DNA from 4 places in the Rhizobium sp. P1_B8 genome. Region 3 is predicted to be linked to each of the others. Evidence: predicted binding sites of a transcription regulator. Region 3 holds the regulator's gene; each other region holds the start of a gene.

Region 1 (7,901 bases), on a different contig from region 3:
GGAATGTCGAGGATCGCCTTGGCGCCGGCGCAGACGACGATGACGCCGGTGCGCGCCAGTTCCTCGAGATCGGCTGATATATCGAAGCTTTCCTCGGCGCCGCGATGCACGCCGCCGATGCCGCCTGTGGCAAAGACACGGATGCCGGCGCGCGCCGCCGCGATCATCGTCGCCGCGACCGTGGTGGCGCCGGTGCGGCGCTCGGCGATGGCGAAGGCGAGATCGGCGCGCGACACCTTCATCACTTCGGTCGCCTTGGCGAGTTGCTCCAATTCCGCGGCTTCAAGACCGATATGCAGCGTGCCGTGAATGACGGCGATCGTTGCCGGCACTGCACCCTGTTCGCGGATGATCGCCTCGACGCTGCGGGCCATCTCGATATTGCCGGGATAGGGCATGCCGTGGGTGATGATGGTCGATTCCAGCGCCACCACAGGCGCGCCGCGCTGCTTGGCGCTGGCGACTTCCTTCGAATAGGCGATTGGCAAAAGAGGGGAGATGGGCTTGGTCATGGTCTTGTCCTGTGATCGACAGAGCATGATGCCGAAAAGTGTGAGCGGTTTTCGGACGACATCATGCTCAACTATTTAATTAGCCGCTTCAATGCAGAATTCTGACCTTGGGAACAAGGGCAAGCGCCTCATTCAGCAGATCGGGCGTCAGATTTTCGTTGACGGCGTGCCGCGACTGCACGGTCAGTATCGCGGCCGCGGTGCCGTGGCGGACGGCTTCTTCGAGCGGCAGGCCTGATATCAATGCGGCGAGTGTGCCGGCCGCAAGAGAATCGCCGGCACCCGTGACATCGGCGACAGTGTCGGCGATCGGCGGCTGCAACGTCACGGCGCGGCCATCGCAAAGCGCGACGAGCTCGCGCCGGCCACGGGTGACGACGGCGTTCCTGATGCCAATTTCGTTCAGCAACGGCGGCCAGCCCGCAGCCTCCTCCGGCCGCTCACCGGCAAGGGCGGCGGCTTCAGCCTCATTCAGGAACAGGTAATCGATATCCCCGATGCAGGGTTTCAGCCTGACGACCTTGGCCGGCGAGATGGCGATTGCCGCAACGGGCTTGGCGAGCGAATGCGCCTTTGCGACGATCGCCGCGATCGTCTCTTCCGGCAGGTTGGCGTCAAAGAGGATGAAATCATGGGCGGCGAAGGCCTCCCGCACCCAGCGGATGGAGAGACGCCGCGGCACGAAGAAGCGGTAGAGATCCATGTCGGCAAGGGCGATCACCAGATTGCCGTCCTTCTCGATGATCGCCGTGTAGCTCGGCGTCTTGCGGTCGAGGAAGACGAAAGGCCGGTCGTCGATGCCGGAGAAATCGGCAGCTTCTCCAACCGTCTCGCCCATCGGATCGCCGCCGCGCGGCGAGATCATCGTCACCTGAAAACCGAGCCTTGCGAGGTTGCGCGCCGCATTGAAGCCACCGCCGCCCGGCTCCTCGAACCAGGTGCCGGGATTGCTGGCGCCAGGCGCCGTCTCGCCCGAGATTCGGCCACGCCGGTCGATATGCGCACCGCCGAGAACAAGAATCTTTTTCTTCATCCGATCCGCTCTCCCGATGCCCGAAGGACGAATCGATACGGTGCGCCCTGCCGCGGCCGAGTCGGCACTTTTGGCCTAAGTCGTTGCTTTTCATTGATAAAACAAATGCAGAACACGTGTCGTTTTACCTTTTTCTTTCAACTATTTGATCGCCTGTTGCGAGAATGGAACAAATAGGGTACAAACTCGACATTGCTTGAGCGGCTTCAATAACCTAAAGGTGGATCGGATGTCTCAGAATTCATTGCGGCTGGTAGAGGACAAATCGGTGGACAAAAGCAAGGCGCTTGAAGCGGCACTCTCACAGATAGAGCGGTCGTTCGGCAAGGGCTCGATCATGAAACTCGGCTCCAACGAGAATGTTGTCGAGATCGAGACGATCTCGACCGGCTCGCTTGGCCTCGATATTGCACTCGGCGTTGGTGGCCTGCCGAGGGGCCGCATCATCGAGATCTACGGGCCGGAAAGCTCCGGTAAGACGACGCTTGCACTGCAGACGATTGCCGAAGCACAGAAGAAGGGCGGCATCTGCGCCTTCGTCGATGCCGAACATGCGCTCGATCCCGTCTATGCCCGCAAGCTTGGCGTCGACCTGCAGAACCTTCTGATCTCGCAGCCCGATACCGGCGAGCAGGCGCTCGAAATCACCGATACGCTGGTGCGCTCCGGCGCCGTTGACGTTCTCGTCGTCGACTCGGTCGCCGCACTGACGCCGCGCGCCGAAATCGAAGGCGAAATGGGCGACAGCCTTCCCGGCCTGCAGGCACGACTGATGAGCCAGGCGCTGCGCAAGCTCACCGCTTCGATCTCCAAGTCGAACACCATGGTTATCTTCATCAACCAGATCCGCATGAAGATCGGCGTCATGTTCGGTTCGCCGGAAACGACGACGGGCGGCAATGCGCTGAAGTTCTATGCTTCCGTGCGCCTCGACATCCGCCGCATCGGCGCTGTCAAGGAGCGCGAAGAGGTGATCGGCAACCAGACCCGCGTCAAGGTCGTCAAGAACAAGATGGCGCCGCCCTTCAAGCAGGTCGAGTTCGATATCATGTATGGCGAGGGTGTCTCCAAGACCGGCGAACTGGTCGATCTCGGCGTCAAGGCCGGCATCGTCGAAAAGTCGGGTGCCTGGTTCTCCTATAACAGCCAGCGTCTCGGCCAGGGCCGTGAAAACGCCAAGACTTTCCTGCGCGACAATCCGGATCTCGCCCGCGAGATCGAACTGTCGCTGCGCCAGAATGCCGGCCTGATCGCCGACCGCTTCCTGCAGAATGGCGGACCGGACCCGGATGACGGCGATGGCGATGCCACTGCGGAAATGTAATTTTCGCGCTTAAACTCATCGGACAGTTCCAACCGGCCGCATTCCTGATGAGAATGCGGCCGGTTTTGTTTGTCTGCTGGACAGTGGCGGGGGCGAACGTTAAAAGCCGATGAATTTAAATTTACCTGCCTCCGGCAGCATTGAAGGGCATAGCATGAGCGGTGTGAACGATATCCGGTCGACCTTCCTCGACTATTTCAAGAAGAACGGCCATGAGATCGTTCCGTCGAGCCCGCTCGTACCGCGCAACGACCCGACGCTGATGTTCACCAATGCCGGCATGGTGCAATTCAAGAACGTCTTCACCGGCCTCGAAAAGCGTCCCTATTCGACGGCGACGACTTCGCAGAAATGCGTGCGGGCCGGCGGCAAGCACAACGACCTCGACAATGTCGGCTATACTGCACGCCACCTGACCTTCTTCGAGATGCTCGGCAACTTCTCCTTCGGCGACTATTTCAAGGAGAATGCGATCGAGCTTGCCTGGAAGCTCGTCACCGAAGGCTTCGACCTTCCGAAAAACCGCCTGCTGGTGACCGTCTATTCCGAGGATGAAGAAGCTGCGACGCTGTGGAAGAAGATCGCCGGCTTTTCCGACGACAAGATCATCCGCATCCCGACCTCTGACAATTTCTGGCAGATGGGCGATACCGGCCCCTGCGGCCCGTGCTCGGAAATCTTCATCGACCAGGGTGAGAATGTTTGGGGCGGCCCTCCGGGCTCACCGGAGGAAGATGGCGACCGGTTCCTGGAATTCTGGAACCTCGTCTTCATGCAGTTCGAGCAGACCGAACCCGGCGTTCGCAACCCGCTGCCCCGCCCGTCGATCGATACCGGCATGGGGCTGGAGCGCATGGCCTGCATTCTGCAGGGCGTTCAGAGCGTGTTCGACACCGATCTCTTCCGCACGCTGATCGGCACCATCGAGGACACGATGGGCGTCAAGGCGGAAGGCAGCGCCAGCCACCGCGTTATCGCCGACCACCTGCGCTCCTCGGCCTTCCTGATCGCCGACGGCGTGCTTCCGTCGAATGAGGGCCGCGGTTATGTGCTGCGCCGCATCATGCGCCGTGCCATGCGCCATGCACAGCTGCTCGGCGCCAAGGAACCGGTGGTCTACAAGCTGCTGCCGACGCTGGTGCAGCAGATGGGCCGCGCCTATCCGGAACTGGTGCGCGCCGAGGCGCTGATCTCGGAAACGCTGAAGCTGGAGGAAAACCGCTTCCGCAAGACGCTGGAACGCGGCCTGTCGCTTCTGTCGGACGCGACGACGGATCTTTCCAAGGGCGATATGCTGGATGGTGAGACCGCCTTCAAGCTCTACGACACCTACGGCTTCCCGCTCGATCTGACACAGGATGCACTGCGTGCCCGTGAGATCGGCGTGGACATCTCCGGCTTCACCGATGCGATGCAGCGCCAGAAGGCCGAAGCCCGCTCGCACTGGGCCGGTTCCGGCGAGAAGGCGACGGAAACCGTCTGGTTCGAGCTTAGGGAAAAACACGGTGCGACCGAATTCCTGGGCTACGACACCGAAACGGCCGAAGGCGTCGTGCAGGCGATCGTCAAAGAGGGCGCGGTTTCGACCGAGGCCAAGGCCGGCGACAAGGTGCAGATCGTCGTCAGCCAGACGCCGTTCTACGGCGAATCCGGCGGCCAGATGGGCGATACCGGCGTGATCTCGTCCGACCACGCCAAGATCGAGATTTCAGATACGCAGAAGCGAGGCGAAGGCCTGTTCGTGCATCAGGGTATTGTCATCGACGGCGTGGTCAAGGACGGCGATGCGGTCGTGCTGACGGTCGATCATGCCCGCCGTTCGCGGCTGCGCGCCAACCACTCTGCGACCCACCTGTTGCACGAGGCTTTGCGCGAGGTGCTCGGCACCCATGTGGCGCAGAAGGGTTCGCTGGTCGCGCCCGAGCGCCTGCGTTTCGACGTCTCGCATCCGAAGCCGATGTCGGCCGAGGAGTTGAAGATCGTCGAGGATATGGCGAACGAGATCGTGCTGCAGAATTCGCCGGTTACCACGAGGCTGATGAGCGTCGACGATGCGATCGCTGAAGGCGCGATGGCGCTGTTCGGCGAGAAATACGGCGATGAAGTCCGCGTCGTGGCGATGGGCGAGGGCGTGCGTGGCGCCAAGGTTGGCAAGCCTTATTCGATCGAACTCTGCGGCGGCACGCATGTCGGGGCCACTGGCCAGATCGGCCTGATCCGCGTTCTCGGTGACAGCGCCGTCGGCGCCGGCGTTCGCCGTATCGAGGCCGTCACCGGCGAATCGGCGCGCGAATATCTGGCCGAACAGGACGAGCGTGTGAAGACGCTTGCAGCCTCGCTGAAGGTGCAGCCGGGCGAAGTTCTGTCACGTGTCGAGGCGCTGATGGACGAGCGCCGCAAGCTCGAAAAGGAACTGGCTGACGCCAAGCGCAAACTCGCCATGGGCGGCGGGCAGGGCGGCTCGGTCGATGCCGTGCGCGAAGTGGCCGGCGTCAAGTTCCTCGGCAAGGCGATTTCGGGCGTCGATCCCAAGGACTTGAAGGGGCTTGCCGATGACGGCAAGACCAGCATCGGCTCCGGCGTCGTTGCTCTCGTCGGTGTGTCCGACGACGGCAAGGCAAGTGCTGTCGTGGCGGTGACACCGGATCTCGTGCAGCGCTACAGCGCCGTCGATCTCGTCCGAATCGCATCTGCCGCCCTCGGCGGCAAGGGCGGCGGCGGCCGCCCCGACATGGCGCAGGCCGGCGGCCCCGACGGATCGAAGGCCGATGAAGCGATCGAGGCGGTTGCCGTGGCACTTGCCGGCTGAACTGCCGCCTGACAACAGTTTGAAATTCAAACCGGCTGCGAGATCATGGATTTCGCAGCCGGTTTTGTTTTCAACGACGGTGGTCAGTCGATGTTCAGTTTCGCGGCTGCAGCGCAAGGCGACAGGCGAGCCCGGTGAAGACCGTTGCCAGGATATATTGCGGCAACTTGGGGAAACGGCTCGCTGATTGAAGTCTCGAACGGATCGTGCTTCCGAGGAAAATCACGGCGCCATTCACGACGAGGCCGATACCGTTCAGGACGCTTGCAAGTATCAGCATCTGCATCGTCAGCGATCCGGCTGACGCATTCACGAATTGCGGAAAGAGCGCCATGACGAAGAGCGCCATCTTCGGATTGAGCAGATTGGTGGCAAGGCCTGCAAAGAAGATACGCCGGCCAGACAGCCGCTTCAGCGTCGATGCCGGCTGAAAGGCGGCGCCTTCCGAGCGGACCGTCTTGTAGGCGAGATAGAGAAGATAGCAACAGCCGGCCCAGCGCACTGTTTCATAGGCGGCAGGCACGGTCATGAAGAGCTGTGACAGCCCGAATGCTGCGGCAAGGGCGTGGCAATAGGTGCCGAGCGCGATTCCGGCATAGGTCAGGAAACCGGCAGCGCGTCCCTGGCCGATACTGCGGGAGGCGATCAGCAGCATGTCGGGGCCGGGCGTGGCTGTCAGCACCAGCGCTGCGGCGGCAAAGAGCATTAATGTTGAAAAATCCGGCATCTATCATTCCTTTTGGGTTCGAGCCGGATTTCCGGTCTACGCAGGATTCGCCGAAGGTTCAAGTCCGCAGGATTTGTCAAATCGGGTTATGGTTCTCTCAAGCCGATCGATTTACACGAGGTTCCGACATGAATGGCGAAACGGCATGGGCACTTTATGAAAACCGTCTGAGACGGGTTTCGGCCTATATTCACGACCACTTGGATGAGGAGCTGGATATGGAGCGCCTTGCCGAAATCGCCTGCATGTCGAGCTATCACTGGCACAGGATCTACCGGGCGATCTACGGCGAGACGCTGGCGGCAACCGTCAAGCGGCTCAGGCTGCATCACGCGGCGGGCGAGATCGTCCGCACGGAACTTGCCGTCAGTGAAATTGCAAAGCGATCAGGCTATCCCAATCTCCAATCCTTCAATCGTATTTTCAAGTCGGTCTACGGCATGCCGCCGGCCCGCTACCGGAAAGAGGGAAGCCACACAGCCTATGAGCCCTCACCTAACGGAAAGATCAAAGTCATGTTAGACGTTACCATACGCGAGATCGCGCCGATCGAGCTGATCGGCGTTGGCCATACCGGCTCCTACATGCAGATCGACAAGGCCTTCGAGATGCTGTTCGGCACGCTTTACGCCCGCGGCCTCGCCAAGCCCGACATGCGGATGATCGGCGTCTATCTCGACGATCCCGATCTTGTGCCGGAGGAAAAGCTGCGCTCGATCGCCTGCGTCACCGGCGCTTCCGACGTGCCGGCCGATGCGCCGTTCGAGCGGCGCGTGATCGACGGTGGCGATTATGCGGTGCTACGCCATAAGGGTCCCTATGCCAATATGCCCAAGTCCTATCAGTGGCTGTTTGCCGAATGGCTGCCGAAATCCGGCCGGCAGTTGAAGGACAGGGTCATGTTCGAGGAGTATCTCAACAATCCCCGCGACGTGCCGCCGAACGAGCTTCTGACGGATATTCACATGCCGCTCGTCTAAGGCCGTGGGGGGACCCGGCGGATCAGCCGCGCCCCCAAGATGCTCAAGACCACGCTCAGGCGGCCTGCATGGTCTTGATGGCTTCGTCATCAAGGGCGTTGGCCCGCTTGTAGGCCTCACGCTCGCTGATGCGGCCGACATAGTCGAGGAAGGCCTGGCGTCTTTCGATGCCGCCGAATCCGAGGCCCCAGCCGATATGGGAGCCGACATATACGTCGGCGGCGGTGAAGCGCTCGCCGGCGACATAGGTCGAAGCGGAGACGGCTTTCTCGAGTGTGTTCATGACGTCGCCGAAACCGCCGCAGCCGGCCATGCGCAGGCGTTCCTTCGGAATTTCGAAGCCGAGAGCCTTCATCGTCACCGCCGATTCGAGAGGACCGGCGGCAAAGAACATCCAGCGATAATAGCGGGCGCGCTCGTCCGGCCTCGGCGCCAGCGCCTTCTCAGGAAAGGTTTCGGCGAGATAGGCGCAGATCGCCGCGCATTCGGTGACGATGGTATCGCCGTGGCGGATCG
Region 2 (7,901 bases), on a different contig from region 3:
AATCAGGCGACATGGTGGGTTATGCCTCCGGCGAAGGCGTGCTGATCGGCACCCGCATGGCCGACCAGCTCGGTCTGCGCGTCGGCGACCTCATCACGCTGACCTCGCCGGAAGGCGACATCACGCCGATGGGCGTCAATCCGCGCATCAAGTCCTACAAGATCTCCGGGCTCTTCGAGATCGGCATGTCGGAATATGACTCCTCGATCATCTTCATGCCGCTCGAGGAAGCGCAGCTCTTTTTCAATGCCGAGGGACTGGTGCAGTCGATCGAGCTCTTCGTCGACAACCCCGACGATATCGACAATCTAAAGCCCAAGGTGGAGGAGGCAGCCGGCCGCCAGATCGCCATCACCGACTGGCGCCAGCGCAACCAGACCTTCTTCTCGGCGCTGCAGGTCGAGCGCAACGTCATGTTCATGATCCTGACGCTGATCGTGCTCGTGGCGGCGCTGAACATCATCTCCGGCCTCATCATGCTGGTGAAGGACAAGGGCAGCGATATCGCCATCCTGCGCACCATGGGCGCCAGCGCCGGTGCGATCATGCGCATCTTCTTCATGACCGGGGCGGCGATCGGCATTGTCGGTACCATTGCCGGCGTTCTGCTCGGCGTCCTCGTCTGCGTCAACATCGAATCCATCCGCCAGTTCTTCTCCTGGATCTCAGGCACCGTGCTCTTCAATCCGCAGGTCTATTTCCTCAGCCAGCTGCCGGCCGAGATGGATCTCAGCGAAACGATCTCGATCGTCGTCATGGCGCTGACGCTCTCCTTCATCGCGACCATTTTCCCGGCCTGGCGTGCCTCCAGGCTCGATCCGGTGCAGGCCCTGCGCTACGAATAAGGAATGCCGCCTTCATGAATCGCAACGTCGTTCTCAAGCTTACCGGCGTCGAGCGCCAATACGGGCAGGGCCATACGCTGCTCCCGATCCTGAAGGGCGCGGATTTTTCGATGTCGAAGGGCGAGATCGTCGCTCTTGTCGCGCCCTCCGGCACCGGCAAATCGACGCTGCTGCATATCGCCGGCCTGCTGGAGCATCCGGACGGCGGTGAGGTTAACATCAACGGCCATGCCTGTGACGGCCTGAGCGACGAGAAACGCACTGCGATCCGCCGCAGTGAAATCGGCTTCGTCTACCAGTTCCATCACCTGCTGCCGGAATTCTCGGCGCTTGAAAATATCATGATGCCGCAACTGATCGCCGGGCTGTCCTGGAAGGAAGCCGGAGAGCGGGCCGGCCAGCTTCTCGATTATATGCGCATCGGCCATCGTGGCTCGCATCGCCCGGGCGAGCTTTCCGGCGGCGAGCAGCAGCGCGTTGCGATTGCCCGTGCCGTCGCCAATGCGCCGACTCTTCTTCTTGCCGACGAGCCGACCGGCAATCTCGATCCCGAAACGGCAAGCTACGTCTTCGATGCGCTGGAAGCGTTGGTGCGCCAGTCCGGCCTTGCTGCCCTCATCGCCACCCATAATCACGAGCTCGCCCGCCGCATGGATCGCCGCGTGACGATCTCCGACGGCAAGATCGTCGATTTCTGATGCATGTCGCCCAAAAGCCTGCAGTGGTTTTGCGAGATTGACGCGATGCGCTTTAAGGCTGCGATCAGGGCACGATCAGCCCGCCGCGATAGTCGAGCGCATAGGCCTTCTGGCCGTCGACCATGATGCATTCGTGGCCGCTGAACCGCTCGCAGCCGCCTTCGCTGCGGTCGATATAGCGGCCGAACGGATGGTCGAATTCCATTCCGCCAAGAAACCGGCCCTCTCGATACATCGCTGAAAGTGCTGTCTTGATTACCGTCCCGGCTGCTGTGCCGTCGATGAGCTTCGGCGCAATGACGCAGCCAAAATAATTCATCGCCCAGATGGGCTCGTCGGCAAGCCGCACCACCTCCTGTCCGGCGAAATCGGTGCCGCCGAAATAGCTGTCGAGATAGCGCCAGTCGCCGCGTTCGTAACCGATATCGTGGGAGCTCGCCCGGCAGGGTACGCGCGCCACGCCGCCGCCGACATAGGTCGCAGCCTTCGCCTCCACGACGAATTCGTTCAGCATCGGAATATCGAACATCTCATTCTCCTCTTCTCGGCTGGATGCTGGCAAATATGCTGCGATGTGTAAAGAACAAAAGAGGAACATAGACTTGAAATAAACGGGTCGTCTCGATGAGGCTGGCCACCTAGGCGCCATGACCGATATGGCAGGCCAGAAGGGACAGCTGCCGCCCATATCATCGGGTACTGGCTCCCAGCGATTCGCAGGTGCGCATCTCGGCATTTTTCAAACACAAGAAAGAAGGAAAAGATTCCTGTTGACAACAGAACATACATGGAACAAATTGAAAACATAACGAGTAAAGGAGAGCCCGATGACTGACATGATCCGTGATATCGCAGCATTCACCTCCATCGCAATGTTCGTTGCCAGCTTTTCGCTCATCGTCATGGCGCTCTAAAGTTTTCAGGGGACCGCATGGCAATCATGCGGTCCGGATGCGGGACTTCTTCTGGACATCATCGCCCTCTATGCCGACAATGAGTCCGATTCATTCGGGTGATTGGGAAGGCATGTCATGGCGGATACGGCAAAGGGTTCAACGGGTGAGGCGACCGGCGGTACGCCGGGCTTCATCCACCTGAGGGTCCATTCCGCCTATTCGCTTCTCGAGGGCGCGCTGCCGCTGAAGAAGATCCTCTACAAGGCGACCGGCGACAGCCAGCCGGCGATTGCGATTACCGACACCAACAATCTGTTCGTCGCCCTCGAATTCTCCCAGAAGGCGATGGAGGATGGCCTGCAGCCGATCATCGGCTGCCAGGTCTCGATCGACATGGAAGACGGGTTGGAAACGGAAAAGCGCGGCGGCCAGCAGGCCCTGGTCAAGCTGCCGGCGATCGTTCTTCTCGCTGCGACGGATGCCGGTTACGAAAGGCTGGTCGATCTCGTCAGCCGCGCCTATCTCGGCGGCGAGAGCAATCAGGCCGTTCATATCAGTGCCTCCTGGCTGGAGGAGGCAGGCACGGAAGGGCTGATCGCATTGACCGGCGCCCTGACCGGGCCGGTCGACGTGGCGATCAAGGTAGGCCATCCGGCCCAGGCGGAAGCCCGGCTGCTGACGCTGAAGCGTCTCTTCGGCGACAGGCTCTATGTCGAGCTGCAGCGGCACGGCACTTACGACAAGCGGCACGAGCAGAAGATTGTCGGGCTCGCCTATGCCCACGACCTGCCGCTGGTTGCGACCAACGAGGCGTTCTTTCCGACACGCGACGACTACGACGCCCATGATGCGCTGATGGCGGTTGCGCACAACGCCATCGTCTCCGACGACAGCCGCTTCCGGCTGACGCCGGATCATTATCTGAAGAGCCGGGCCGAGATGGCCAAGCTCTTCGCCGACCTGCCGGAAGCGCTGGAAAATACGATCGAGATCGCGAGGCGCTGCTCCTTCGTGCTGAAGACGCGAAAGCCGATCCTGCCGCGCTTCACCGGTGCGACCGACGATGCCGAGGAGGCCGAGCGCGCCGAGGCGAGCGAGTTGCGCCGCCAGGCGGTCCAAGGGCTGGACATGCGGCTTTCGACGCTCGGCATGTCGCCGGGTTACGAGGAGAAGGATTATCGCGAGCGGCTGGAATTCGAGCTCAGCGTCATCGAGCGCATGCGTTTCCCCGGTTACTTCCTGATCGTTGCCGACTTCATCAAATGGGCCAAGCAGCATGACATTCCGGTCGGTCCCGGCCGCGGTTCGGGCGCCGGTTCGCTGGTCGCCTATGCATTGACGATCACCGACGTTGACCCGCTGCGTTTTTCGCTGCTGTTCGAGCGCTTCCTCAATCCGGAACGCGTCTCGATGCCCGACTTCGACATCGACTTCTGCCAGGATCGCCGCGAAGAGGTGATCCGCTATGTCCAGGCCAAGTATGGCCGCGAGCAGGTGGCACAGATCATCACCTTCGGTTCATTGCAGGCGCGCGCCGCCCTTCGCGACGTCGGCCGCGTGCTGGAAATGCCCTATGGCCAGGTCGACAAGATCTGCAAACTGGTGCCGAACAATCCCGCCAATCCGACGCCGTTGTCCAAGGCGATCGAGGAAGAGCCGAAGCTGCAGGAGGAGGCGGCGAAAGAACCTGTGGTCGCGCGGCTGCTCGACATCGCCCAGAAGATCGAGGGGCTTTACCGCCATGCCTCGACCCATGCCGCCGGCATCGTCATCGGCGACCGGCCGCTTTCCAAGCTGGTGCCGATGTATCGCGATCCGCGCTCGGACATGCCGGTCACCCAATTCAACATGAAATGGGTGGAGCAGGCTGGCCTCGTCAAGTTCGACTTCCTCGGCCTGAAGACGCTGACGGTGCTGAAGGTTGCGGTCGATTTCGTCGCCAAGCTCGGCGTCAAGGTCGATCTCGCAGCCATTCCTCTCGACGACAAGAAGACCTACGAGATGCTGTCGCGCGGCGAGACGGTCGGCGTGTTCCAGGTGGAAAGTGCCGGCATGCGCAAGGCGCTGATCGGCATGAAGCCGGACTGCATTGAGGACATCATCGCGCTGGTGGCGCTTTACCGTCCCGGCCCGATGGAGAACATCCCGACCTACAATGCCCGCAAGCACGGCGACGAAGAGCTGGAATCGATCCATCCGATGATCGACCACCTGCTCAAGGAAACCCAGGGCGTCATCGTCTATCAGGAACAGGTGATGCAGATCGCCCAGGTGCTGTCCGGCTATTCGCTGGGCGAAGCCGACCTTCTGCGTCGCGCCATGGGCAAGAAGATCAAGGCCGAGATGGACCAGCAGCGCGAACGCTTCGTCGTTGGCGCCGTCAAGAATGGCGTATCGAAGCCGCAGGCCGACAATATCTTTGAACTGCTGGCGAAGTTCGCCAATTACGGCTTCAACAAGTCGCATGCCGCCGCCTATGCCATCGTCTCTTACCAGACGGCCTACATGAAGGCGCATTATCCGGTCGAATTCCTCGCCGCCTCGATGACGCTCGACATGTCCAACACGGAAAAGGTCAATGATTTCCGCCAGGATTCCAAGCGCCTCGGCATCGAGGTGATCGCGCCCTCGGTGCAGACTTCCTTCCGCCATTTCGAGACCGGCAACAACCGCATCTATTACGCGCTCGCCGCCCTCAAGGGCGTCGGCGAATCCGCCGTCGACCATATCGTCGAGGTGCGTGGCGACAAGCCCTTTGCCAGCATCGAGGATTTCTGCCTGCGCATCGATCCGCGTCAGGTCAATCGCCGCGTGCTCGAAAGCCTGATCTATGCCGGCGCCTTCGATTGTTTCGACATGGACCGCGCCCAGCTAGCAGCCGGCCTCGACCGCATTCTCGGTTATGCCCAGCGCGCCCAGGAGAACAAGCTGAGCGGCCAGTCGGACATTTTCGGCAGCACGTTGACGTCGGGGCCCGAGAAGATCTCCCTGCCGCCGTTCTCGCCCTGGCTCCCCTCCGAGCGGCTGCTCAAGGAATTCCAGGTGCTGGGCTTCTATCTCACAGCCCACCCGCTCGATTCCTACAACAACATCCTGCAGAAGATGCGGGTGCAGACCTTTGCCGAATTTTCCGCGGCCATCAAACAGGGCGCGGCCAATGCGCGCCTTGCCGGCACCGTCATCTCGAAGCAGGAGCGCAAGACCCGCTCCGGCAACAAGATGGGCATCATCGTCTTCTCCGATTCTTCGGGCCAGTTCGAAGCGGTGCTGTTTTCGGAAATGCTGAACCAGTATCGCGACGTGTTGGAGTCAGGAAAATCCTTCGTGCTGACCGCGACGGGTGAGGAGCGGCCGGAGGGCATCGGCCTGCGCATCCAGACGATCCAGTCGCTGGAGGAAAAGTCGCTGCAGATGCAGAAGGCGCTGCGCGTCTATGTCCGCGATTCCGGACCGCTGAGAATGGTTGCCGGCCATTTGAACGCCAAGGGCGACGGCCTCGTTTCCTTCATCGTCATCAAGGAGGAGGGCAAACGCGAGGTGGAAGTGGCGCTGCCGGAGAAATACCGCATCACGCCGGAGATCGCCGCCGCCCTTCGTGCGGCCCCCGGCGTCGTCGACGTCGAGCTTGTCTGATCAGCCTAAAGCGCGCCGCGACAATCCGGATTCATGCGACGCGCTTTAAGTCTTTGATTTGTGCATGTTTTTAGCCCGAAACCGCTGCGCACTTTTGGGCGACACGCATCAGAGCATGATGCCGAAAAGTGTCAGCGGTTTTCGGGCGACATCATGCTCTAACTATTTAGTGTTGAACAGGATTCAGATTTTAGGCCGACCCGGCTTAAAATCATCCTGTTCTAGCGTGATGGCCATCACCCGCGGGTGATTGTGATGAAATCCGTGCCTTCGCCGGTCTCCCGGCCGACGCCGGTATCGGAGATCGTCAGCGTCGAGCCGGGCGCGATGAGGGCGTCGATCTTGCGGCGGGTCTCATCGGGGATGGTAATCCGGCTGAGCGAACGGGCGATCGGCTTGCCTGTAATGATCGAGCTTTCCTGATTGGTAATGCCGAGCCGCTTCATCGTCTCGCGAGACAGATTGTTCTCGAGCGTGATGCCGAGCCAGTCGGCCGTGCCGGCCCTTTCATCGACTGCATGCAGCGTGAAGAAATGTGTGCCGAGCGCCAGTCCCGGATCGGTGATCGTCACCGGCGCTTCGAAGATCGGCTTGAAGGCCTGCCGCACCATGATGACGCCGTTCGGCGGCTCGCCCTTGCCAGCCGCGGCATAGACTTCTCGGAGGAGCGTGTCGGAGACCAGGCTCTTGTCGGCGGCAAATTCCGCCGGCCGCAGCGTCTTGAAAGCCTTGATCGCCTGCACGGTCGACGGACCGAGCAAGCCGTCCGGATTGCCGGCGGAAAAACCGAGCTGGTTGAGCAGGGCCTGGATGTCGATCACCGTCTCGCGGAGCGTTCGGCGCGTAATCAGCATGCTGATCGGCTCGGACGGCGGCTCGGGTTCGGGCGCCGCAATCGGCTGCGCTGCCGGCATGGGCATCGCAGCGGTATCGTTCATCGCCACCTGCACCGGCTTCTCGGGGCTGTCGGGCATGGAGGGCCGCAGTTCGACGTCCGAAAGCAGCGGCATCGCCGCCGGTGCCTCCGGATGGAAAAGGGTCGGATGGTCGATCGGCTGCGGCACCAGTTCACCGTCGCTGATAATGACGGGGACACCGGGATCGGTCATCCCATAGAGCATTTTTGCGAAGGCGCCGGGCATGCGCACGCAGCCATGCGAGGCCGGATAACGCGGCACGGAATTGGATTCGTGCAGGGCGATGCCCGACCAGGTCAGCCTTTGCATGAACGGCATCGGGGCCGCCGAATAGAGATTGGATTCGTGGTATTTCTGCTTTTCCAGCACCGAGAAGATGCCGCTCGGCGTCGTGTGGCCGTCCTTGCCGGTCGAGACCTTCGAGGTCGCGACGACCTCGGTGCCGTCATAGACCGCAAGCGACTGCTTGTCCTTCGAGACGAAGATCTGCAGCGTGCGCGCAGCATCCGCGGCAAGAGCAGGGTGCACGAGTGCGGTGGCCGACAGCAAGCCGAGGCCGAAGACGAGACGCGAGAACATGATACCCAACCATACGCAATACTTGCCCGGCACATTATGGGACGAAGTTTAAGGAAGATTTTATAGGCCGCCTGGCTGACAGGCCTCACGCGTTAGAGCGCCGCGCGTCTTTTCTGACGCGCTAAGGACGCTCTATCACTTTGAATCTGCGCATAACCCCGAAAATCGATGCAGATTTTCGGGATTATGCGCTAGTGATCGCGCTTGCTGTTGCCGAACGTATAGCCGGTCTCGACCGTTCGCTTGCCGAACTTGTCGCGCAGCTTGTCCATCGCCGCTTCGGCGGCGGCTCGCCGGCCCGATTGCTGGTCGATCAGATCGGGCGGATCGGCG
Region 3 (7,901 bases):
CCGCACAATGAAGCGCTGGTGAAGGGTCTCGTCGCCGGCTGGGCCACGCCGCCGGAGGTCGTGGTCGGATCCATGCAGAAGTGGAAGGCCTTTGCCGAAGCGGATGCGGCGATGGCGGCTTCCGGTACGGTCATCCTCGAACTCGGCCTTGCCGGCGTGCCGACGGTGTCCGTCTATAAGACGGATTGGATCATCAGCCTGCTGACCAAGCGCATCAAGGTATGGACGGGCGCATTGCCCAATATCATCGCCGATTATGCCGTCGTGCCGGAATATCTGAACGAGGTGGTCCGCGGCGCAAGCCTGGCGCGCTGGATGGAGCGGCTGTCGGCCGATACGCTCCAATTGAAGGCAATGAACGAGGGTTACGATCTCGTCTGGCAACGCATGCAGACCGAAAAGCCGCCCGGCGAGCACGCCGCCGAGATCCTTCTCGACGTGCTGGAAAAGAAAAAACCCGGTCATTTCTGACCGGGTTTTCTTTTGGGTTCTTTTAAAGCGATCAGCGCTTCGAAACCGGGATGTAATCGCGCTTCGGTTCGCCGACATAGAGCTGGCGCGGACGGCCGATGCGCTGTTCCGGATCCTCGATCATCTCGTTCCACTGCGCGATCCAGCCGACGGTGCGGGCAAGCGCGAAGAGCACGGTGAACATGGTCGTGGGGAAGCCCAGCGCCTTCAGCGTGATGCCGGAATAGAAGTCGATGTTCGGATAGAGCTTCTTTTCGATGAAATATTCGTCGGTGAGCGCGATGCGCTCCAGCTCCATCGCCACTTCGAGCAACGGATCATCCTTGATGCCGAGTTCGCCGAGCACTTCATGCGTCGTCTTCTGCATGATCTTGGCGCGCGGATCGTAGTTCTTGTAGACGCGGTGACCGAAGCCCATCAGGCGGAACGGATCGTTCTTGTCCTTGGCGCGGGCGATATATTCCGGAATGTGGTCGACCGAGCCGATCTCGTTCAGCATGTTGAGCGCTGCTTCGTTGGCGCCGCCATGCGCGGGGCCCCAGAGGCAGGCGATGCCGGCGGCGATGCAGGCGAACGGGTTGGCGCCCGACGAACCGGCGAGACGGACGGTCGAGGTCGAGGCGTTCTGCTCATGATCGGCATGCAGGATGAAAATGCGGTCCATGGCGCGGGCAAGCACCGGATTGACCACATATTCCTCGCAAGGCACGGCAAAACACATGCGCAGGAAGTTCGAGGCATAGTCGAGGTCGTTCTTCGGGTAAACGAAGGGCTGGCCGATATGGTACTTGTAGGCCATGGCGGCAAGCGTCGGCATCTTGGCGATCATGCGCAGGCTGGCGACCATGCGCTGGTGCGGATCGGTGATGTCGGTGGAGTCGTGGTAGAAGGCCGACAGCGCGCCGACGCAGCCGCACATGACGGCCATCGGATGCGCATCGCGGCGGAAGCCGGTGAAGAAGCGGCTCATCTGCTCGTGCACCATGGTGTGGTGCGTGACGCGATAATCGAAATCCTTCTTCTGCACGGTGGTCGGCAGTTCGCCGTAAAGCAAGAGGTAGCAGACCTCGAGGAAGTCGCCATGTTCGGCGAGCTGCTCGATCGGATAGCCGCGATGCAACAGGACACCTTCGTCGCCGTCGATGTAGGTGATTTTCGATTCACAGGATGCAGTCGACGTGAAACCCGGATCGTAGGTGAAGGAAGCCGTGTTCTTGTAGAGGGCACCGATATCGATGACGCTCGGGCCGATCGTGCCGCTTTTAACGGCAAGGTCGACTGATTTGTCACCGATTTTTATTGTAGCGCTTTGATCCGTCATGCTGATCCTCCGAAATGGCGGTGGCGCCATAAAAGCGCCATAGGGGTTAAGCGTCCTCACCGATAGCTATATGATCGCGAGGCTAATGCCAAGTTACCGTGATGGCATTTTGTGCATTGCAGTATCACCTTTTAGGCACTGCAGCGATGAGCCGCATGCATATCGGAAGCCGATGATTCGACTGCTCTTTTGGCTCTTTCAATTTTCCCTCACTTTTCAATCGATTATTCTTGCCGGATTTGATTGGCGGTTGCATTCTGCCTGTCGGGGCGAGTGACCTTGGGCAGCACATGCAGGAGTTGACGACAGTCGAATTGCGGCCGGAAGCAGGCGCCGGCCTTGCCGACTCCGCCGGTTTTTCTCCGGCTGTCGTGGTGACGCGGCTGCCAACGACGCAGTCGGCGACACCGTGGCGCCACCGGCTGCCGGCAGCAGCCTCGCAATCACTGCGTGCCGGCATGCGCATGCTGGGCGAAGAGGCGGACCATGGCCGCCTGCTGCTGTTCTCACCGGTCTTCCTCGGGGCCGGCTCAGCCTTCTGGTTTCTAGCGGCATCGGACTTCCCGCTCATTGCATCGCTGCTCTGCCTGTTGGTGCTGACCGTCGCGGTTCTCATCGCCAGCCGCAGCCGGGCGGCTTTGCGGGCAACGCTGCTGGCGCTTGCACTTGTCGCCTGCGGCGTGGTCTCGGCGCAGCTCGAGAGCCGACGGGCTTCGACCGTGATCCTCGATTCATCAGTGACGACGACGGTGACCGGCCGTGTCGAGCGGCGCGAAGGCGATGGTCGCGGGCGGTGGCGCTATATTCTTGCCGTCACCGGCACAGAGGCGCCGGAGGTGAAGCGGCCGCCGGGGCGCATAACCGCGATCGTCCGCGGCGCGGACGCGCCTTTCGAGATCGGTGATATCATAACCGGCAGAACACGGCTGACGCCGCCAGCAGGTCCAGCGCTTCCTGAGCTCAACGACTTCTCCTTCGGTGCCTATTTCGATCGCATCGGCGCCAACGGCTTCTTCTACGGTGCGCCGACAAAGGTCGATTTGCAGGCAGGTCCGCAAGCGGCCAGATCGACGACGGAAGCGCTGCTCGAAGGTCTCTACCGGCTGCGCAGCGGTATCGGCGACCGCATAAGGTCGATCCTGCCCGGCGACACCGGCGCTTTTGCCGCTGCTCTGGTGACGGACGAGCGGCGCGCCATCTCGAATGAGACGACGGAGGCGCTGCGCCAGTCCGGTCTGGCTCATATCATCGCTATCTCCGGCCTCAATATGGCGCTGTCAGCCGGCATCTTCTTCGTCGGTTTCCGCATGCTGCTCAGCCTCTTTCCCGGTGTCGCCCAAGCCTATCCGACCAAGAAGATCGCCGCTGCCGGCGCGCTCATCGCCGTCACGGCCTATTTCCTGATCTCCGGCTTTGCCGTCTCGGCCGAACGCGCCTTCATCATGATGGCGATCATGTTGATTGCCGTCTTCTTCGACCGGCCGTCGATCAGCCTGCGCAATGTCGCTCTCTCGGCGCTCGTCATTCTCGCCATTTCACCGTCTGAGGTCTTGGGTCCGAGCTTCCAGATGTCCTTTGCTGCGACATTGGCGTTGGTATCTGGCTACCAGCTGTGGAAGGACCGGCGCGTCCGCGAAAACGCTTTCCTGAAGCTGCCGGTTTTTCGGCCCGTCGTTACGGTTGCGGGTTTCTTCGGCGGCGTCTTCCTGACCTCGCTGATCGGCGGCTTTTCTACCGCGCTGTTTTCGATCGAGCATTTTCATCGCCTGACTGCCTATGGCCTGCCGGCAAACCTCGCGACGATGCCGATCATCTCCTTCATCATCATGCCGGCCGGGTTGCTGGCGATGCTGCTCATGCCTTTCGGTCTGGATGTTTTGCCTTGGAAGGTCGTCGGATTCGGCCTCGATCTGGTGATCTCGATCGCAAAGACGGTGTCCGGCTGGGGTGGCGACATCGGCATCGGCCGCTTGCCCGCTTGGTATTTCGCGATAGCCGTCGCAGGCTTTCTGCTGCTGACGCTGCTCCGCACCCGGCTGCGCCATATCGGCACGTCGATCATCGCGATCTCGACGCTAGTCCTCTTGCTTCTGCCGGTTCCCCGGCCGCCGGATCTGGCGATTTCGGAGGATGGTGGTCTCGTCGCAATCGTCGAGGCGGGGGCCATGGCTTCCAACCGTGAAAGACCGCCGGATTTCATCTTCGACCAGTGGCAGAGAGCGCTGGTCCTGCCGACGCATCACCCGCCGAAGATGCTGGATGGTCCTGTTATTCCGCCGGAGGGAGAAGACCGCCGCGTCAGGCTTTCCCGCGATCAGCAGAACGAAGCAAGGTCGGCGATGCGGGCGGCTGCAGCGGCCGGTGAAGCAAACCGCTTTTCCTGCGTCAAGAAGGCCTGGTGCACATCAAGGCTTGGCAATGGTCACGTGGTTGCTGTCATCGACAATGCCGCCTATCTCGGTCCGGCATGCGACGCGGCCGATATCGTCGTGACGTCGGTCCGCCTGCGCTTCAACAGCTGCCGCTCAGGGGCGACGCTCTTCACCGGCGAAACGTTGCGCAAGACCGGTTCCGTCGAGTTGCGCTTCGCCGACGCCGGCCTGGAGGTCGCAACCGCATTCGATGCATTGTCGCGGCCATGGATGCGGCATCGCGCCTATGACTGGCGCAGCAACAGTTTTGCCGAATCCAGACTGCCTGATGTCAGTGATAGCGGCGAATGAGGCCGACGAGCTTGCCCTGAACCTTGACGCGGTCCGGCCCGAAAATCCGGGTCTCGTAAGCCGGGTTGGCCGCTTCCAGTGCGATCGAGGCGCCCTTGCGGCGGAAGCGTTTGAGTGTCGCTTCTTCGTCGTCGACGAGAGCAACGACGATGTCGCCAGGACTTGCGGTGCTGCCGTTGCGAATGATCACGGTGTCGCCGTCGAAGATGCCGGCGTCGATCATCGAATCGCCCTTGACCTCCAGCGCATAATGTTCACCGGAACCGAGCATGTCGGCCGGAACGACGATGTCGTGGGTGTTGTTCTGGATCGCCGAGATCGGAACACCGGCGGCGATACGGCCCATGACCGGCACGGAGACCGAGTTGCCGTTGTCGGCGACGGGTTTTGTGGGAGCAGGAGTGGCGACCGGCTGCGGCTTGCCAAGGCTGCCCTCGATGACGCTGGGCGAAAAGCCCCGCCGGGGCTGAATGCTGGGGCTGTAGGCCTCCGGAAGCTTGATGACCTCGAGCGCACGGGCGCGGTTCGGTAGGCGGCGAATGAAGCCACGTTCCTCGAGCGCCGTAATCAGCCGGTGAATCCCGGACTTGGAAGCGAGGTCCAGGGCATCCTTCATTTCGTCGAAAGATGGCGGAACGCCGGATTCCTTCATGCGCTCATGAATGAAAAGGAGAAGCTCCTGTTGTTTGCGCGTGAGCATCGACGTTGTGACCTCGTGATTGAAACAAATCCAGAACAGACACTATATGTTCCATATGTGTTCCGCAAGTAGCTAAATTTCCGTAAAACTTGGCGCCAACTCGTTGAGATTTTTATTTTCATTCGCCGGATTGGGACACATGTCTTGCATTGAGGGGCGCGCCATCGCACATCTCTTGCCGTTTCCAGGAGGGATATCATGAACGAGCGTTCCGCCAAGCCGCACCCGCTGGATCATGTGGTGCTGCCCGTCGTCAACATTGATCTGGCGCGCGAGAGGCTTGGCAAGCTCGGCTTCACCGTTGCCGCCGATGCACGCCATCCCTTCGGAACGGAAAACGCCTGCGTCTTTTTTGCCGACAAGACCTATCTGGAGCCGCTCGGGATTGCGAGTGTCGAGGAGAGCGAGGCCTCAGCGCGGCAAGGCAATGTTTTCACCGCCCGCAACCGGGCCTTCCGCTTCCGCTGCGGCGAGGAGGGGCTTTCGGGGCTTGCTTTCGGTAGTAAGGATGCCGGCATCGATCATCAGAACTTCGTCGGCAACGGATCGAGCGCCGGCGAGATGCTGCAGTTCACCCGGCCGATGACGATGCCGGACGGTTCTGAGAGCATCGCCGGCTTCAAGCTGGCTTTTGCCGGCGACCTGCGCGCGCCCGATCTCTTCCTTTTCAGCGTCGAACGCGTCAATCCGCTGCCGGCCGACCGCGGCGCGCTGGAGACGCATGCCAATGGCGTCACCGGCATTGCCGAGATCGCGCTCTGCGCGCCTGATGCCGCCGCTTTCGGGGCCTTCGTCGGCCTTGCCGCGGCGCAGGCGGCAGTCGAGAAAACCGGTTTTGGCGTCAATGTTGCTGCTTCGAACGCGAAAATCAGCCTGATGACGCCGGAAGGGCTAGAAGCCTATTTCGAGATCGCCGGCTCATCCGCCGATCGCGGCCTGCGTGGCCGGGCAATCCTCTTCATTGTCGCCGATCTTGCCGTGACAGAAGCGCATTTGGCTGCTAACGGGGTGACATACACGCGCAAGAACAATCGCATTCTGGTGAAGCCCGCGCCCGGGCAGGGCACGCTCTTCGCCTTCGAGGAGACACGATGAGCACTGAGACGAATTCCGAAGTCAAGATCGGCGAAGGCCAAGGCCAGGTCACCTTTTCCAATACCGGCCGCCTGTCGCTGATTGCCGGTCCCTGCCAGATGGAGAGCCGCGACCACGCCTTCATGGTTGCCGGCACGCTGAAAGAGCTTTGCGCAAAGCTCGGCATCGGCCTCGTTTACAAGAGCTCCTTCGACAAGGCGAACCGCACCTCGCTCTCGGCTGAACGCGGCATCGGGATCGAAAAGGGCATGGAGGTCTTTGCCGACCTCAAGAAGGAATTCGGCTTTCCTGTCCTGACCGACGTTCATACCGCCGAGCAATGCGCGGAGGTGGCAAAGGTCGTCGACGTCCTGCAGATCCCGGCCTTCCTTTGCCGACAGACCGACCTTCTCATCGCCGCCGCCAAGACCGGCCGCGTCGTCAATGTCAAGAAGGGCCAGTTCCTCGCTCCCTGGGATATGAAGAACGTCCTGAAGAAGCTCAACGCCAGCGGCAATCCGAACGTGCTGCTGTGCGAGCGCGGCGCCTCCTTCGGCTATAACACGCTGGTTTCCGACATGCGCTCGCTGCCGATCATGGCGGCGATGGGCGCGCCCGTTATCTTCGATGCCACCCATTCCGTGGCGCAGCCGGGTGGGCAGGGCGATTCCTCCGGCGGTCAGCGGGAATTCGTGGAAACGCTGGCGCGCGCAGCAGTGGCCACCGGTATTGCCGGCGTCTTCGTCGAAACCCACCAGGACCCCGACAATGCACCTTCGGACGGCCCCAATATGGTCTATCTCAAGGACATGCCGCGGCTGCTTGAAAAGCTGCTTGCCTTCGATGCGGTCGCCAAGGTTTGACGTTCAACAGCCTGACATGATCGTGCTATAGGCATGTCGCGAAAAAGTGTGCAGCGGTTTTGCGACAACGACATGCGGAAAGCCAAACACCTAAAGCGTGGCAAGCGAATCTGAAGATCGCGACGCGCTTTAGGCGAGATCCGAACGCTGGTTCGAAGGCTGGAAATTGCAGCATTGTAATTTGCACGCCTTCGACTAAGACAGGTTTCGAACCGACTTATCACCACCCACCGAGCAGGAAGAACCCATGACTGCAATCACCGATATCATCGCCCGCGAGATTCTCGATAGCCGTGGCAACCCCACCGTCGAAGTCGATGTCTATCTCGAAGATGGCAGCATGGGCCGCGCGGCCGTTCCCTCGGGCGCCTCCACGGGCGCGCATGAGGCGGTCGAACTGCGCGACGGCGGCAAGCGCTACCTGGGCAAGGGTGTCGAAAAGGCGGTGGAAGCCGCCAACACCGAGATCTTCGACGCGATCGGTGGCATCGATGCTGAAAACCAGATCCAGATCGACAACATCATGATCGAGCTGGACGGCACGCCGAACAAGTCGCGCCTCGGCGCCAATGCCATCCTCGGCGTGTCGCTCGCCGTCGCCAAGGCTGCCGCCCAGGCGTCCGGCCTGCCGCTCTACCGTTATGTCGGCGGCGCTTCCGCCAGCCTGCTGCCGGTGCCGATGATGAACATCATCAACGGCGGCGCCCATGCCGACAATCCGATCGATTTCCAGGAATTCATGATCCTGC
Region 4 (7,901 bases), on a different contig from region 3:
GTCTTGATGCTGTTCGGATCGGCGGCGAGGAATTCGGACTCGGTCAACTTGCCGTCGCCATTCGTATCCATCGCTGCGAAGACGCCCTTGGAATCGTCGTCGCTCTGATCGCTGCCGTCGCCCTGATCGTCGCTGCCGTCGGTCTTCTGCATGGACAGCATCAGCGACAGGATATCGGCGGTGATCTTCTTGACGATATCGGTGCTGCTGTCGTCGCTGTCGGTCGACGTCGTGCCCGATGTCGATGACGGCGAGGCGGCGGCCAACTCGTCCGCCGAAATGACACCGTCGCCATTCTTGTCGAGGCTGGAAAGTGGAGACTGGTACTGGGTCACTGTGCTGCCGAGAGATGAAACACTGGTCACTTGAACCTCCTTTGAAAAGTTCGTCGTGAAGCCTGCCTTTCATGGGCGGGCAGCCTTTGGGCTAAGCTGATTTGCGCAAAGCGTCAAAGCGACGTTTTGACAGGGTAGAAGTGCGATTGACGGCGCGGGGCGACGCACGTTAACCTTTCGGTTACCAAAACTGTTTCATTGGAATTATTGGCTTTTTTTGGCGGCCCATGGGTTCTGGCGAGCGGAAGCACATGCCTGCGATAGCAGGAGATCGCGCCGGTGCGGCTTGCGGAAGGGGCAATGGGCGATATACCAGCTCTCCGCCGCTGCGGCATTTCGTCCGCCTTCTCGAAGCGCTACGCCAGGTCGATCTTGCTCCCTGCCGCGATTTCTGCCTTTCTTGCCTCAGCAGCAAGCCGGAGCGAAGCCATGTCCGAGCCCGATCCAGACGAAAAGATCGATGCGACGTTCCGCAACGGATCGCTGACGGCGGCCGGGATCATCCTCGGCTTCTCCCTTAATTTTATTAGTGTCTGGGTTTCCAATCCCAACGACTGGAGCCGCATCGATATTCCGCCGATGCTGTTTCTGACCATCGGCATCGCCGTCCAGGTGAAGGTCTTTGCCGATCTGCTGGCGCGCGATTCTCTCTTTGCCGTCAAATATGATCGGTCTCGCCGGCTCTTCCTGATTGGATTGGGAATCGTCGCCGCCGGAATCGGCATTGCCCTGATCAACGATATTCTCGGGCTCGGAAGGATGCGGATGCTCGGGTGAAGGTTTTCGCGCCGTGTTGATGCGAGGTCACACGCGCTCGACGAACCCGTCCAAGACCCGCTTCTGTCCGGCCCGGTCGAATTCGATCGTCAGCTTGTTGCCTTCGATGCCGGTGATGTTGCCGTTGCCAAATTTCAGGTGGAACACGCGGTCGCCGAGCGTGAACCTCGACGGTTCCGATGAGGTCGATTTCGCCACCAGCTCGCCTTCGATGGTGCGCCCCTTGGGGCCGCTCTCGCCGTAGCCGATACGTTCGACGGCGTGGCCGGAGCGGGTGCCCCAATTGTCGCGCGTGGCATCGGTCTTGTTGGCCTGGGCGCGTTTCCAGCCGGGAGTGGAATAGGAGTTGGCGAAGGGTTCGGCCTTGTCGAAGCGGGACTGGCCGTAGCCGCCGCGGCCGTACCCGCCGTAGCTCTGCTCCATTTCGGCGACCTCGACATGGGTTTCCGGCAGTTCGTCGAGGAAACGCGAGGGCAGGGTCGATTGCCAGAGGCCATGGATGCGGCGGTTGGAGACGAACCAGATGTGGCAGCGGTGCTTGGCGCGGGTGATGCCGACATAGGCGAGGCGGCGTTCCTCCTCCAGGCCGGCGCGGCCGCTCTCATCGAGCGAGCGCTGGTGCGGGAAGAGGCCTTCCTCCCAGCCGGGCAGGAAGACGGTGTCGAATTCCAGGCCCTTGGCCGAATGCAGCGTCATGATCGAGACGGCGTCGAGGTTCTCGTTGGTCTCGGCATCCATCACCAGCGAGACGTGTTCGAGGAAGCCTCGCATCGACTCGAAGCTTTCCATCGAGCGGATCAGTTCCTTGAGGTTCTCAAGGCGACCGGGGGCTTCGGCGCTCTTGTCGTTCTTCCACATGTCGGTATAGCCGGACTCTTCGAGGATCTGCTCGGCAAGTTCGGTATGCGGTGTGTTTTCAAGCAGTTCCTGCCATCGGCGGAAAGATTGAATCACGTCGAAGAGCGCCTTTCGCGCCTTCGGCTTCAGCTCGTCCGTCTCGATAATGTCGGCCGCCGCCGCAAGCATTGGTATATCGCGGGCGCGGGCATAGTCGTGCAGCGCACGTACCGTCGTGTCGCCGAGGCCGCGCTTCGGCGTGTTGATGATGCGTTCGAAGGCGAGGTCGTCGGAGGCTTGAGCGACCAGGCGAAAATAGGCCATGGCATCGCGGATTTCCAGGCGCTCGTAGAAGCGCGGGCCGCCGATGACACGGTAGTTGAGGCCGAGGGTGACGAAGCGGTCTTCGAATTCACGCATCTGGAAGGAGGCGCGCACGAGGATCGCCATGTCGTTCAGCAGATGCTTGCCGCGCTGGAGCTGCTCGATCTCCTCGCCGATGGCGCGGGCTTCCTCCTCCGAATCCCAGGAGGCGTGGACCTGCACCTTGACGTCGTCGGGATCGGAGCGGTCGGTGAACAGCGTCTTGCCGAGGCGGCCCTCATTATGGGCGATCAGATGGGCAGCGGCGCCGAGGATATGTTCGGTCGAGCGGTAGTTGCGCTCGAGCTTGATCACCTTGGCGCCGGGGAAATCCTTTTCGAAGCGCAGGATATTGTCGACCTCCGCGCCGCGCCAGCCATAGATCGACTGATCGTCGTCGCCGACGCAGCAGACGTTCTGCGGCTCGCCCTTGGGGCGCTGGGCGAGAAGCCTGAGCCACATGTACTGAGCGGTGTTGGTGTCCTGATACTCGTCGACGAGGATATAGCGGAAGCGGCCGTGATATTCCTTCAAGAGATCCGGGTTCTTGCGGAAGATCGCGATCGGATGCATCAGCAGGTCGCCGAAGTCGCAGGCGTTCAGCGTCGTCAGGCGCGCCTGATAGGCAAAATAGAGATCGCGGCCGCGGCCATTGGCAAAGGCGCGGGCGTCGCCCTCGGGGATGTCGGCGGGGCCGAGACCCTTGTTCTTCCAGGTGTCGATCATGCCGGCGAACTGCTTGGCCGGCCAGCGCTTGTCGTCGAGGCCTTCGGCCTGGATCAACTGCTTGATCAGGCGGACGACGTCGTCGGTATCGAGAATGGTGAAATCGGAGCGCAGGCCGACGAGCTCGCCGTGGCGGCGCAGAAGTTTGACGCCGATCGAATGGAAGGTACCGAGCCAGGGCATGCCTTCGACGGCGCCACCGACGAGCAGCGCGATGCGCTCCTTCATCTCGCGTGCCGCCTTGTTGGTGAAGGTGACGGCGAGGATCTGCGAGGGGAAGGCACGGCCGGTGTTGAGGATATGGGCAATGCGGGTCGTCAGTACGCGCGTCTTGCCGGTGCCGGCGCCGGCCAGCACGAGGACGGGGCCTTCCAACGTTTCGACGGCTTCGGTCTGCTCGGGGTTCAGCCCGGCGAGGTAGTCCGGCCGCTTGCCACCGTCGCGAGCCGCCATGGCGCGCGCCGCGATGCCGCCGCCGGCGACGGGCGCCCTTTCGGCGGGTGCGGCAGGCGGCTGCGGCTTGCGCGCCATCTCGCCCGGCTCTTCGTCGAAGAAGGGCATATCGTCGAAACTATTGCTCATGGCGCGTAATGTAGTGATTCGGGAAGGAAAGACCAGAAAAGATGTTCTGCTTTCATTCCCGAGCCGCCGCTGTTCCGGGCGGTAGGTTGCGGGCAGCAATGCCGCCGCAGAGCGCGGCCATGGTGGTCACGCGGGCGAGCGGGGCTAAAATTCGGTTCGCGGCCTGTCGGAACCGGCGCCGATGGGGCGTCCTTGGGTCATCGGACAGCAGTCCGGATCAATACCGTCAACAAGGAGGCCGTTTCATGCCGAAGGTCGTTTCAAATCTCTGGTTCGCCGAGGAAGCACGCGAAGCCGTCGAATTCTATGTGTCTGTTATCCCGGACTCCAGGATCGGCCGCACCACCATTTTGCCGGCGGAAACGCCGAGCGGCCCTCCCGGCAGTGTTGAACTGATCGAATTCACGCTCGCCGACCAGGCCTTCCTGGCGATGAAGGCCGGCCCGCTCGATAGCTTCAATCATTCCTTCTCGATCGCGATTCTTGTGGAAAGCCAGGCCGAGATCGATCGGATATGGGAGGCATTTCTCGCCAATGGCGGCACGCCGGAGGCCTGCGGCTGGCTGAAGGACCGCTGGGGTCTTTCCTGGCAGATCGTGCCGCGCATGCTGTCGGAAATGATCGCCGACAGCAACCGCGAGCGGGCCAGGCGCGTAACCGAAGTGATGCTCGGTATGGTCAAGATCGATGTCGCCGCGCTGGAGAAGGCATTCAACGGCTGAGTCGCGCGGTTAGCGTATGATCACGATGACGGGCGCATAGTCGCGATGCGTCCGTTTCCATCATGTCCGAAGCGGATCGGCACACGCTGTCCTGCATCGACTTTGCGCAGATTGGCTGCCAATCGTCGATTTCTCCAGTGCTCGAATCACGGGCGACATTGCACACCTTTTTCATCTTTCTGTCACGTCGCGAAATGTGCTGATACCGCGATGGCACCCTTCTCCACTACAATAAGGAACAGTTTCGTAGAGTAAAAAAATAACCGGTGCATGCACGTTTTTGTGCATTGCCAGAAACAGCCGGTGAGCGTGGAATATACCTGCGAAACTATTGATTCTTAGGAATGTCGTGTCCATCTCCTTGGTATGACGACCTAGAGCCTGTGGCATTAACCTTGAATGGAGGGCCCATGCTGAGTGAATCCGTATTTGATGCGTTCACCCGCACCTATGATGCGCGTCGCGAAACCGATATGTCGATCGCGGAGTATCTCGACCTTTGCAAAAAGGAACCACTTGCCTATGCCAATGCGACCGAGCGCCTGCTCGCCGCGATAGGCGAACCGCAGATGGTCGACACCGCCAGGGACACGCGCCTCGGTCGGATATTCATGAACCGGACCATCCGGATCTATCCGGCCTTTGTCGGCTTCCACGGCATGGAAGAGACAATCGAACGCATCGTTTCCTTCTTCCGGCACGCGGCCCAGGGGCTCGAGGAGCGCAAGCAGATCCTTTATCTGCTCGGCCCGGTCGGCGGCGGCAAGTCATCGCTGGCCGAGCGGCTGAAGCTGCTGATGGAGCTTCATCCGATCTACGTGCTGAAGGCGGGTGACGAGATCAGCCCCGTTTTCGAAAGTCCGCTCAACCTGTTCGACCCGGACACGATGGGATCGCTCCTGCAGGAGCAATACGGCATTCCCCTGCGACGCCTGAGCGGACTGATGAGCCCGTGGTGCCTGAAGCGGCTCGATGATTTTGGGGGTGATATTTCCCGCTTCCGTGTCGTCAGGGTACAGCCTTCGCGGCTGCGCCAGATCGCTATCGCCAAGACCGAGCCTGGAGACGAGAACAATCAGGATATCTCGTCGCTGGTCGGCAAGGTCGATATCCGCAAGCTGGAGACCTATTCCCAGAACGATCCCGATGCCTACAGCTATTCGGGCGGCCTCAACCGCGCCAATCAGGGCGTGCTCGAATTCGTCGAGATGTTCAAGGCGCCGATCAAGATGCTGCATCCGCTGCTGACGGCGACGCAGGAGGGGAACTATATCGGCTCCGAGAATATCGGCGCCATACCCTTCTCCGGCATCGTCCTTGCGCATTCGAACGAAGCGGAATGGCAAACCTTCAAGGCCAACAAGAATAACGAGGCGTTCATCGACCGTATTTGCGTGATCAAGGTGCCCTATTGCCTGCGCGTCACGGAAGAGCAGAAGATCTACGAAAAGCTGATCGAGGGATCGGAACTGGCCGATGCGCCATGCGCCCCCGCGACGCTCGAAATGCTGGCCCGCTTCTCCGTGCTTTCGCGTCTGCGTAAACATGAGAATTCGACGTACTTCTCGAAGATGCGTACCTATGACGGCGAGAGCCTGAAGGAGACGGATCCGCGCGCCCGCAGTGTCCAGGAATATCGGGATGCCGCCGGCATCGACGAAGGCATGGACGGCATATCGACCCGCTTCGCCTTCAAGGTGCTCGCCTCCACCTTCAATCACGACACCACGGATATTGGCGCCGATCCGGTTCATCTGATGTATGTGTTGGAGCAGTCGATCCGCCGCGAGCAGTTTTCCGACGATGTCGAGAAGCGCTATCTGGAGTTCATCAAGGCCGATCTTGCGCCACGTTACGCAGAGTTCATTGGCAATGAGATTCAGAAGGCCTATCTTGAGTCCTATGCGGATTACGGGCAGAATCTGTTCGACCGCTACGTGGATTATGCCGATGCCTGGATCGAAGACGTGGACTTCAAGGATCCCGATACCGGCCAGCTTCTCGATCGCGAGCTCCTCAACCAGGAACTGACGAAAATCGAAAAGCCGGCGGGAATCGCCAATCCGAAGGATTTCCGCAACGAAATCGTCAAGTTCTGCTTGAGATCGCGGGCAGCCAACGGCGGAAAGAATCCGTCATGGACAAGCTACGAGAAGATCCGGGAAGTCATCGAGAAGCGAATGTTCTCGCAGGTCGAGGATCTTTTGCCGGTCATTTCCTTCGGTTCGAAGAAGGATTCGGAAACAGAAAAGAAACACAGCGAGTTCGTCTCGCGCATGGCTGCGCGGGGCTACACGGAGAGGCAGGTTCGGCGCCTCGTCGAATGGTACATGCGCGTCAAACAGGCAAGTTAATGTGGAGCCAATATGCACATTGTCGACCGTCGGCTAAATCCGCGCGGTAAAAGTCTGGAAAATCGGCAACGGTTTCTTCGGCGCATGAAAGGCGCCGTGCAGCAGGCGGTAAAGCGTTCTCTGCAAAACCGGAACATTCGCGATGTGCTCGACGGCGGTGAGATCAGCCTGCCGATCGATGGAATGGCCGAACCGAGCCTTCGAAGGGGCGACGGCGGCGTCGCCGATCACATCCTGCCGGGAAACAGGGCCTTTGTCGAAGGCGATATCATTCCACGGCCGCCGGGCAGGAAGGGTGGAAAACCAAAAGATGCAGGCGAAGGCGATGGCGAGGACGGCTTCCGTTTCGTGCTGACGCGCGAGGAATTCCTCGATGTGTTTCTGGATGACCTGGAACTGCCCGACCTTGCCAAGCGGCGTCTGACCGAAACCGAGGAGGAAACTCCGTCGCGGGCCGGCTATTCCGTATCGGGATCGCCGTCCAACATCGCCGTCGGTCGCACGACGAGGCTCGCGATGATGCGCCGCGTCGCGCTTCACCGTCCGCGTCGCGAAGAGATAGAAGCCCTGCAGCGACAGATCGAGGAATGCGAGGACGACGAAAGCCGCCTGACGCTTGAGGCAAAACTCAAATCCCTGACGGAAAAAAGCCGGCGCATTCCCTATATCGATCCGCTCGACGTGCGGTATCGCCGCTTCGAAAACGAGCCGAAGCCTGTGGCGAAGGCCGTGATGTTCTGCCTGATGGACGTCTCAGGCTCCATGTCAGAGCACATGAAGGACCTTGCGAAGCGGTTCTACCTGCTGCTCTACCTTTTCCTGTCGAAGCGATACAAGAAAGTGGAGATCGTCTTCATCCGTCATACCGACAAGGCCGAGGAGGTCGACGAGGAAACCTTCTTCTATGGTCCGGCGACGGGCGGAACGCTGGTATCCAGCGCCCTTGCAGCAATGCGCGGGATCATCGCGGCGCGTTTCGATCCGGCAGAGTGGAATATCTACGGCGCCCAGGCTTCGGACGGCGACAACGCCCATTCGGACGGAAACCTGACCGGGCAATTGCTGCGCGAGATTTTGCCGCTGTGCCAGTATTTCGCCTATATCGAGGTCGGCGAAGAGGGCGGCGACTCCTCAATATCCCGTTCACCGCTTTGGATGCTCTATGACGGGATCCGTTCCGAGCTATCGCTTTCGATGCGCAAGGT

Evidence for each region. The regulator LexA, encoded in region 3, represses DNA repair genes until DNA is damaged. The targets are predictions, from matches to a motif close to TGTTCNNNNTGTGTTCNG.
Region 1: a site for LexA is predicted at 1,711-1,728, ahead of recA (recombinase RecA). Genes of this name have one in related genera too.
Region 2: a site for LexA is predicted at 2,321-2,338, ahead of dnaE (DNA polymerase III subunit alpha). Genes of this name have one in related genera too.
Region 4: a site for LexA is predicted at 3,663-3,680, ahead of AC1D2N_RS02995 (ATP-dependent helicase). Genes of this name have one in related genera too.

Annotation. Positions count from the first base shown of each region.
Region 1 is NZ_JBFTZZ010000013.1:51,459-59,359, reverse strand. It holds gene AC1D2N_RS16870 (pseudouridine-5'-phosphate glycosidase) at 1-512, opposite strand, end outside; gene AC1D2N_RS16865 (carbohydrate kinase family protein) at 601-1,545, opposite strand; gene recA (recombinase RecA) at 1,775-2,869, shown strand; gene alaS (alanine--tRNA ligase) at 3,024-5,678, shown strand; gene AC1D2N_RS16850 (LysE family translocator) at 5,773-6,405, opposite strand; gene AC1D2N_RS16845 (AraC family transcriptional regulator) at 6,534-7,385, shown strand; gene AC1D2N_RS16840 (glutathione S-transferase family protein) at 7,441-7,901, opposite strand, start outside.
Region 2 is NZ_JBFTZZ010000009.1:34,145-42,045, reverse strand. It holds gene AC1D2N_RS13235 (lipoprotein-releasing ABC transporter permease subunit) at 1-845, shown strand, start outside; gene AC1D2N_RS13230 (ABC transporter ATP-binding protein) at 860-1,543, shown strand; gene AC1D2N_RS13225 (DUF5680 domain-containing protein) at 1,608-2,072, opposite strand; gene dnaE (DNA polymerase III subunit alpha) at 2,575-6,072, shown strand; gene AC1D2N_RS13215 (L,D-transpeptidase family protein) at 6,309-7,568, opposite strand; gene AC1D2N_RS13210 (DNA polymerase IV) at 7,760-7,901, opposite strand, start outside.
Region 3 is NZ_JBFTZZ010000017.1:237,223-245,123, forward strand. It holds gene lpxB (lipid-A-disaccharide synthase) at 1-471, shown strand, start outside; gene gltA (citrate synthase) at 503-1,792, opposite strand; gene AC1D2N_RS21525 (ComEC/Rec2 family competence protein) at 2,083-4,515, shown strand; gene lexA (transcriptional repressor LexA) at 4,496-5,215, opposite strand; gene AC1D2N_RS21535 (VOC family protein) at 5,414-6,310, shown strand; gene kdsA (3-deoxy-8-phosphooctulonate synthase) at 6,307-7,152, shown strand; gene eno (phosphopyruvate hydratase) at 7,400-7,901, shown strand, end outside.
Region 4 is NZ_JBFTZZ010000001.1:629,617-637,517, forward strand. It holds gene AC1D2N_RS02985 (EF-hand domain-containing protein) at 1-365, opposite strand, end outside; gene AC1D2N_RS02990 (hypothetical protein) at 765-1,112, shown strand; gene AC1D2N_RS02995 (ATP-dependent helicase) at 1,140-3,620, opposite strand; gene AC1D2N_RS03000 (VOC family protein) at 3,866-4,342, shown strand; gene AC1D2N_RS03005 (PrkA family serine protein kinase) at 4,753-6,696, shown strand; gene AC1D2N_RS03010 (YeaH/YhbH family protein) at 6,709-7,901, shown strand, end outside.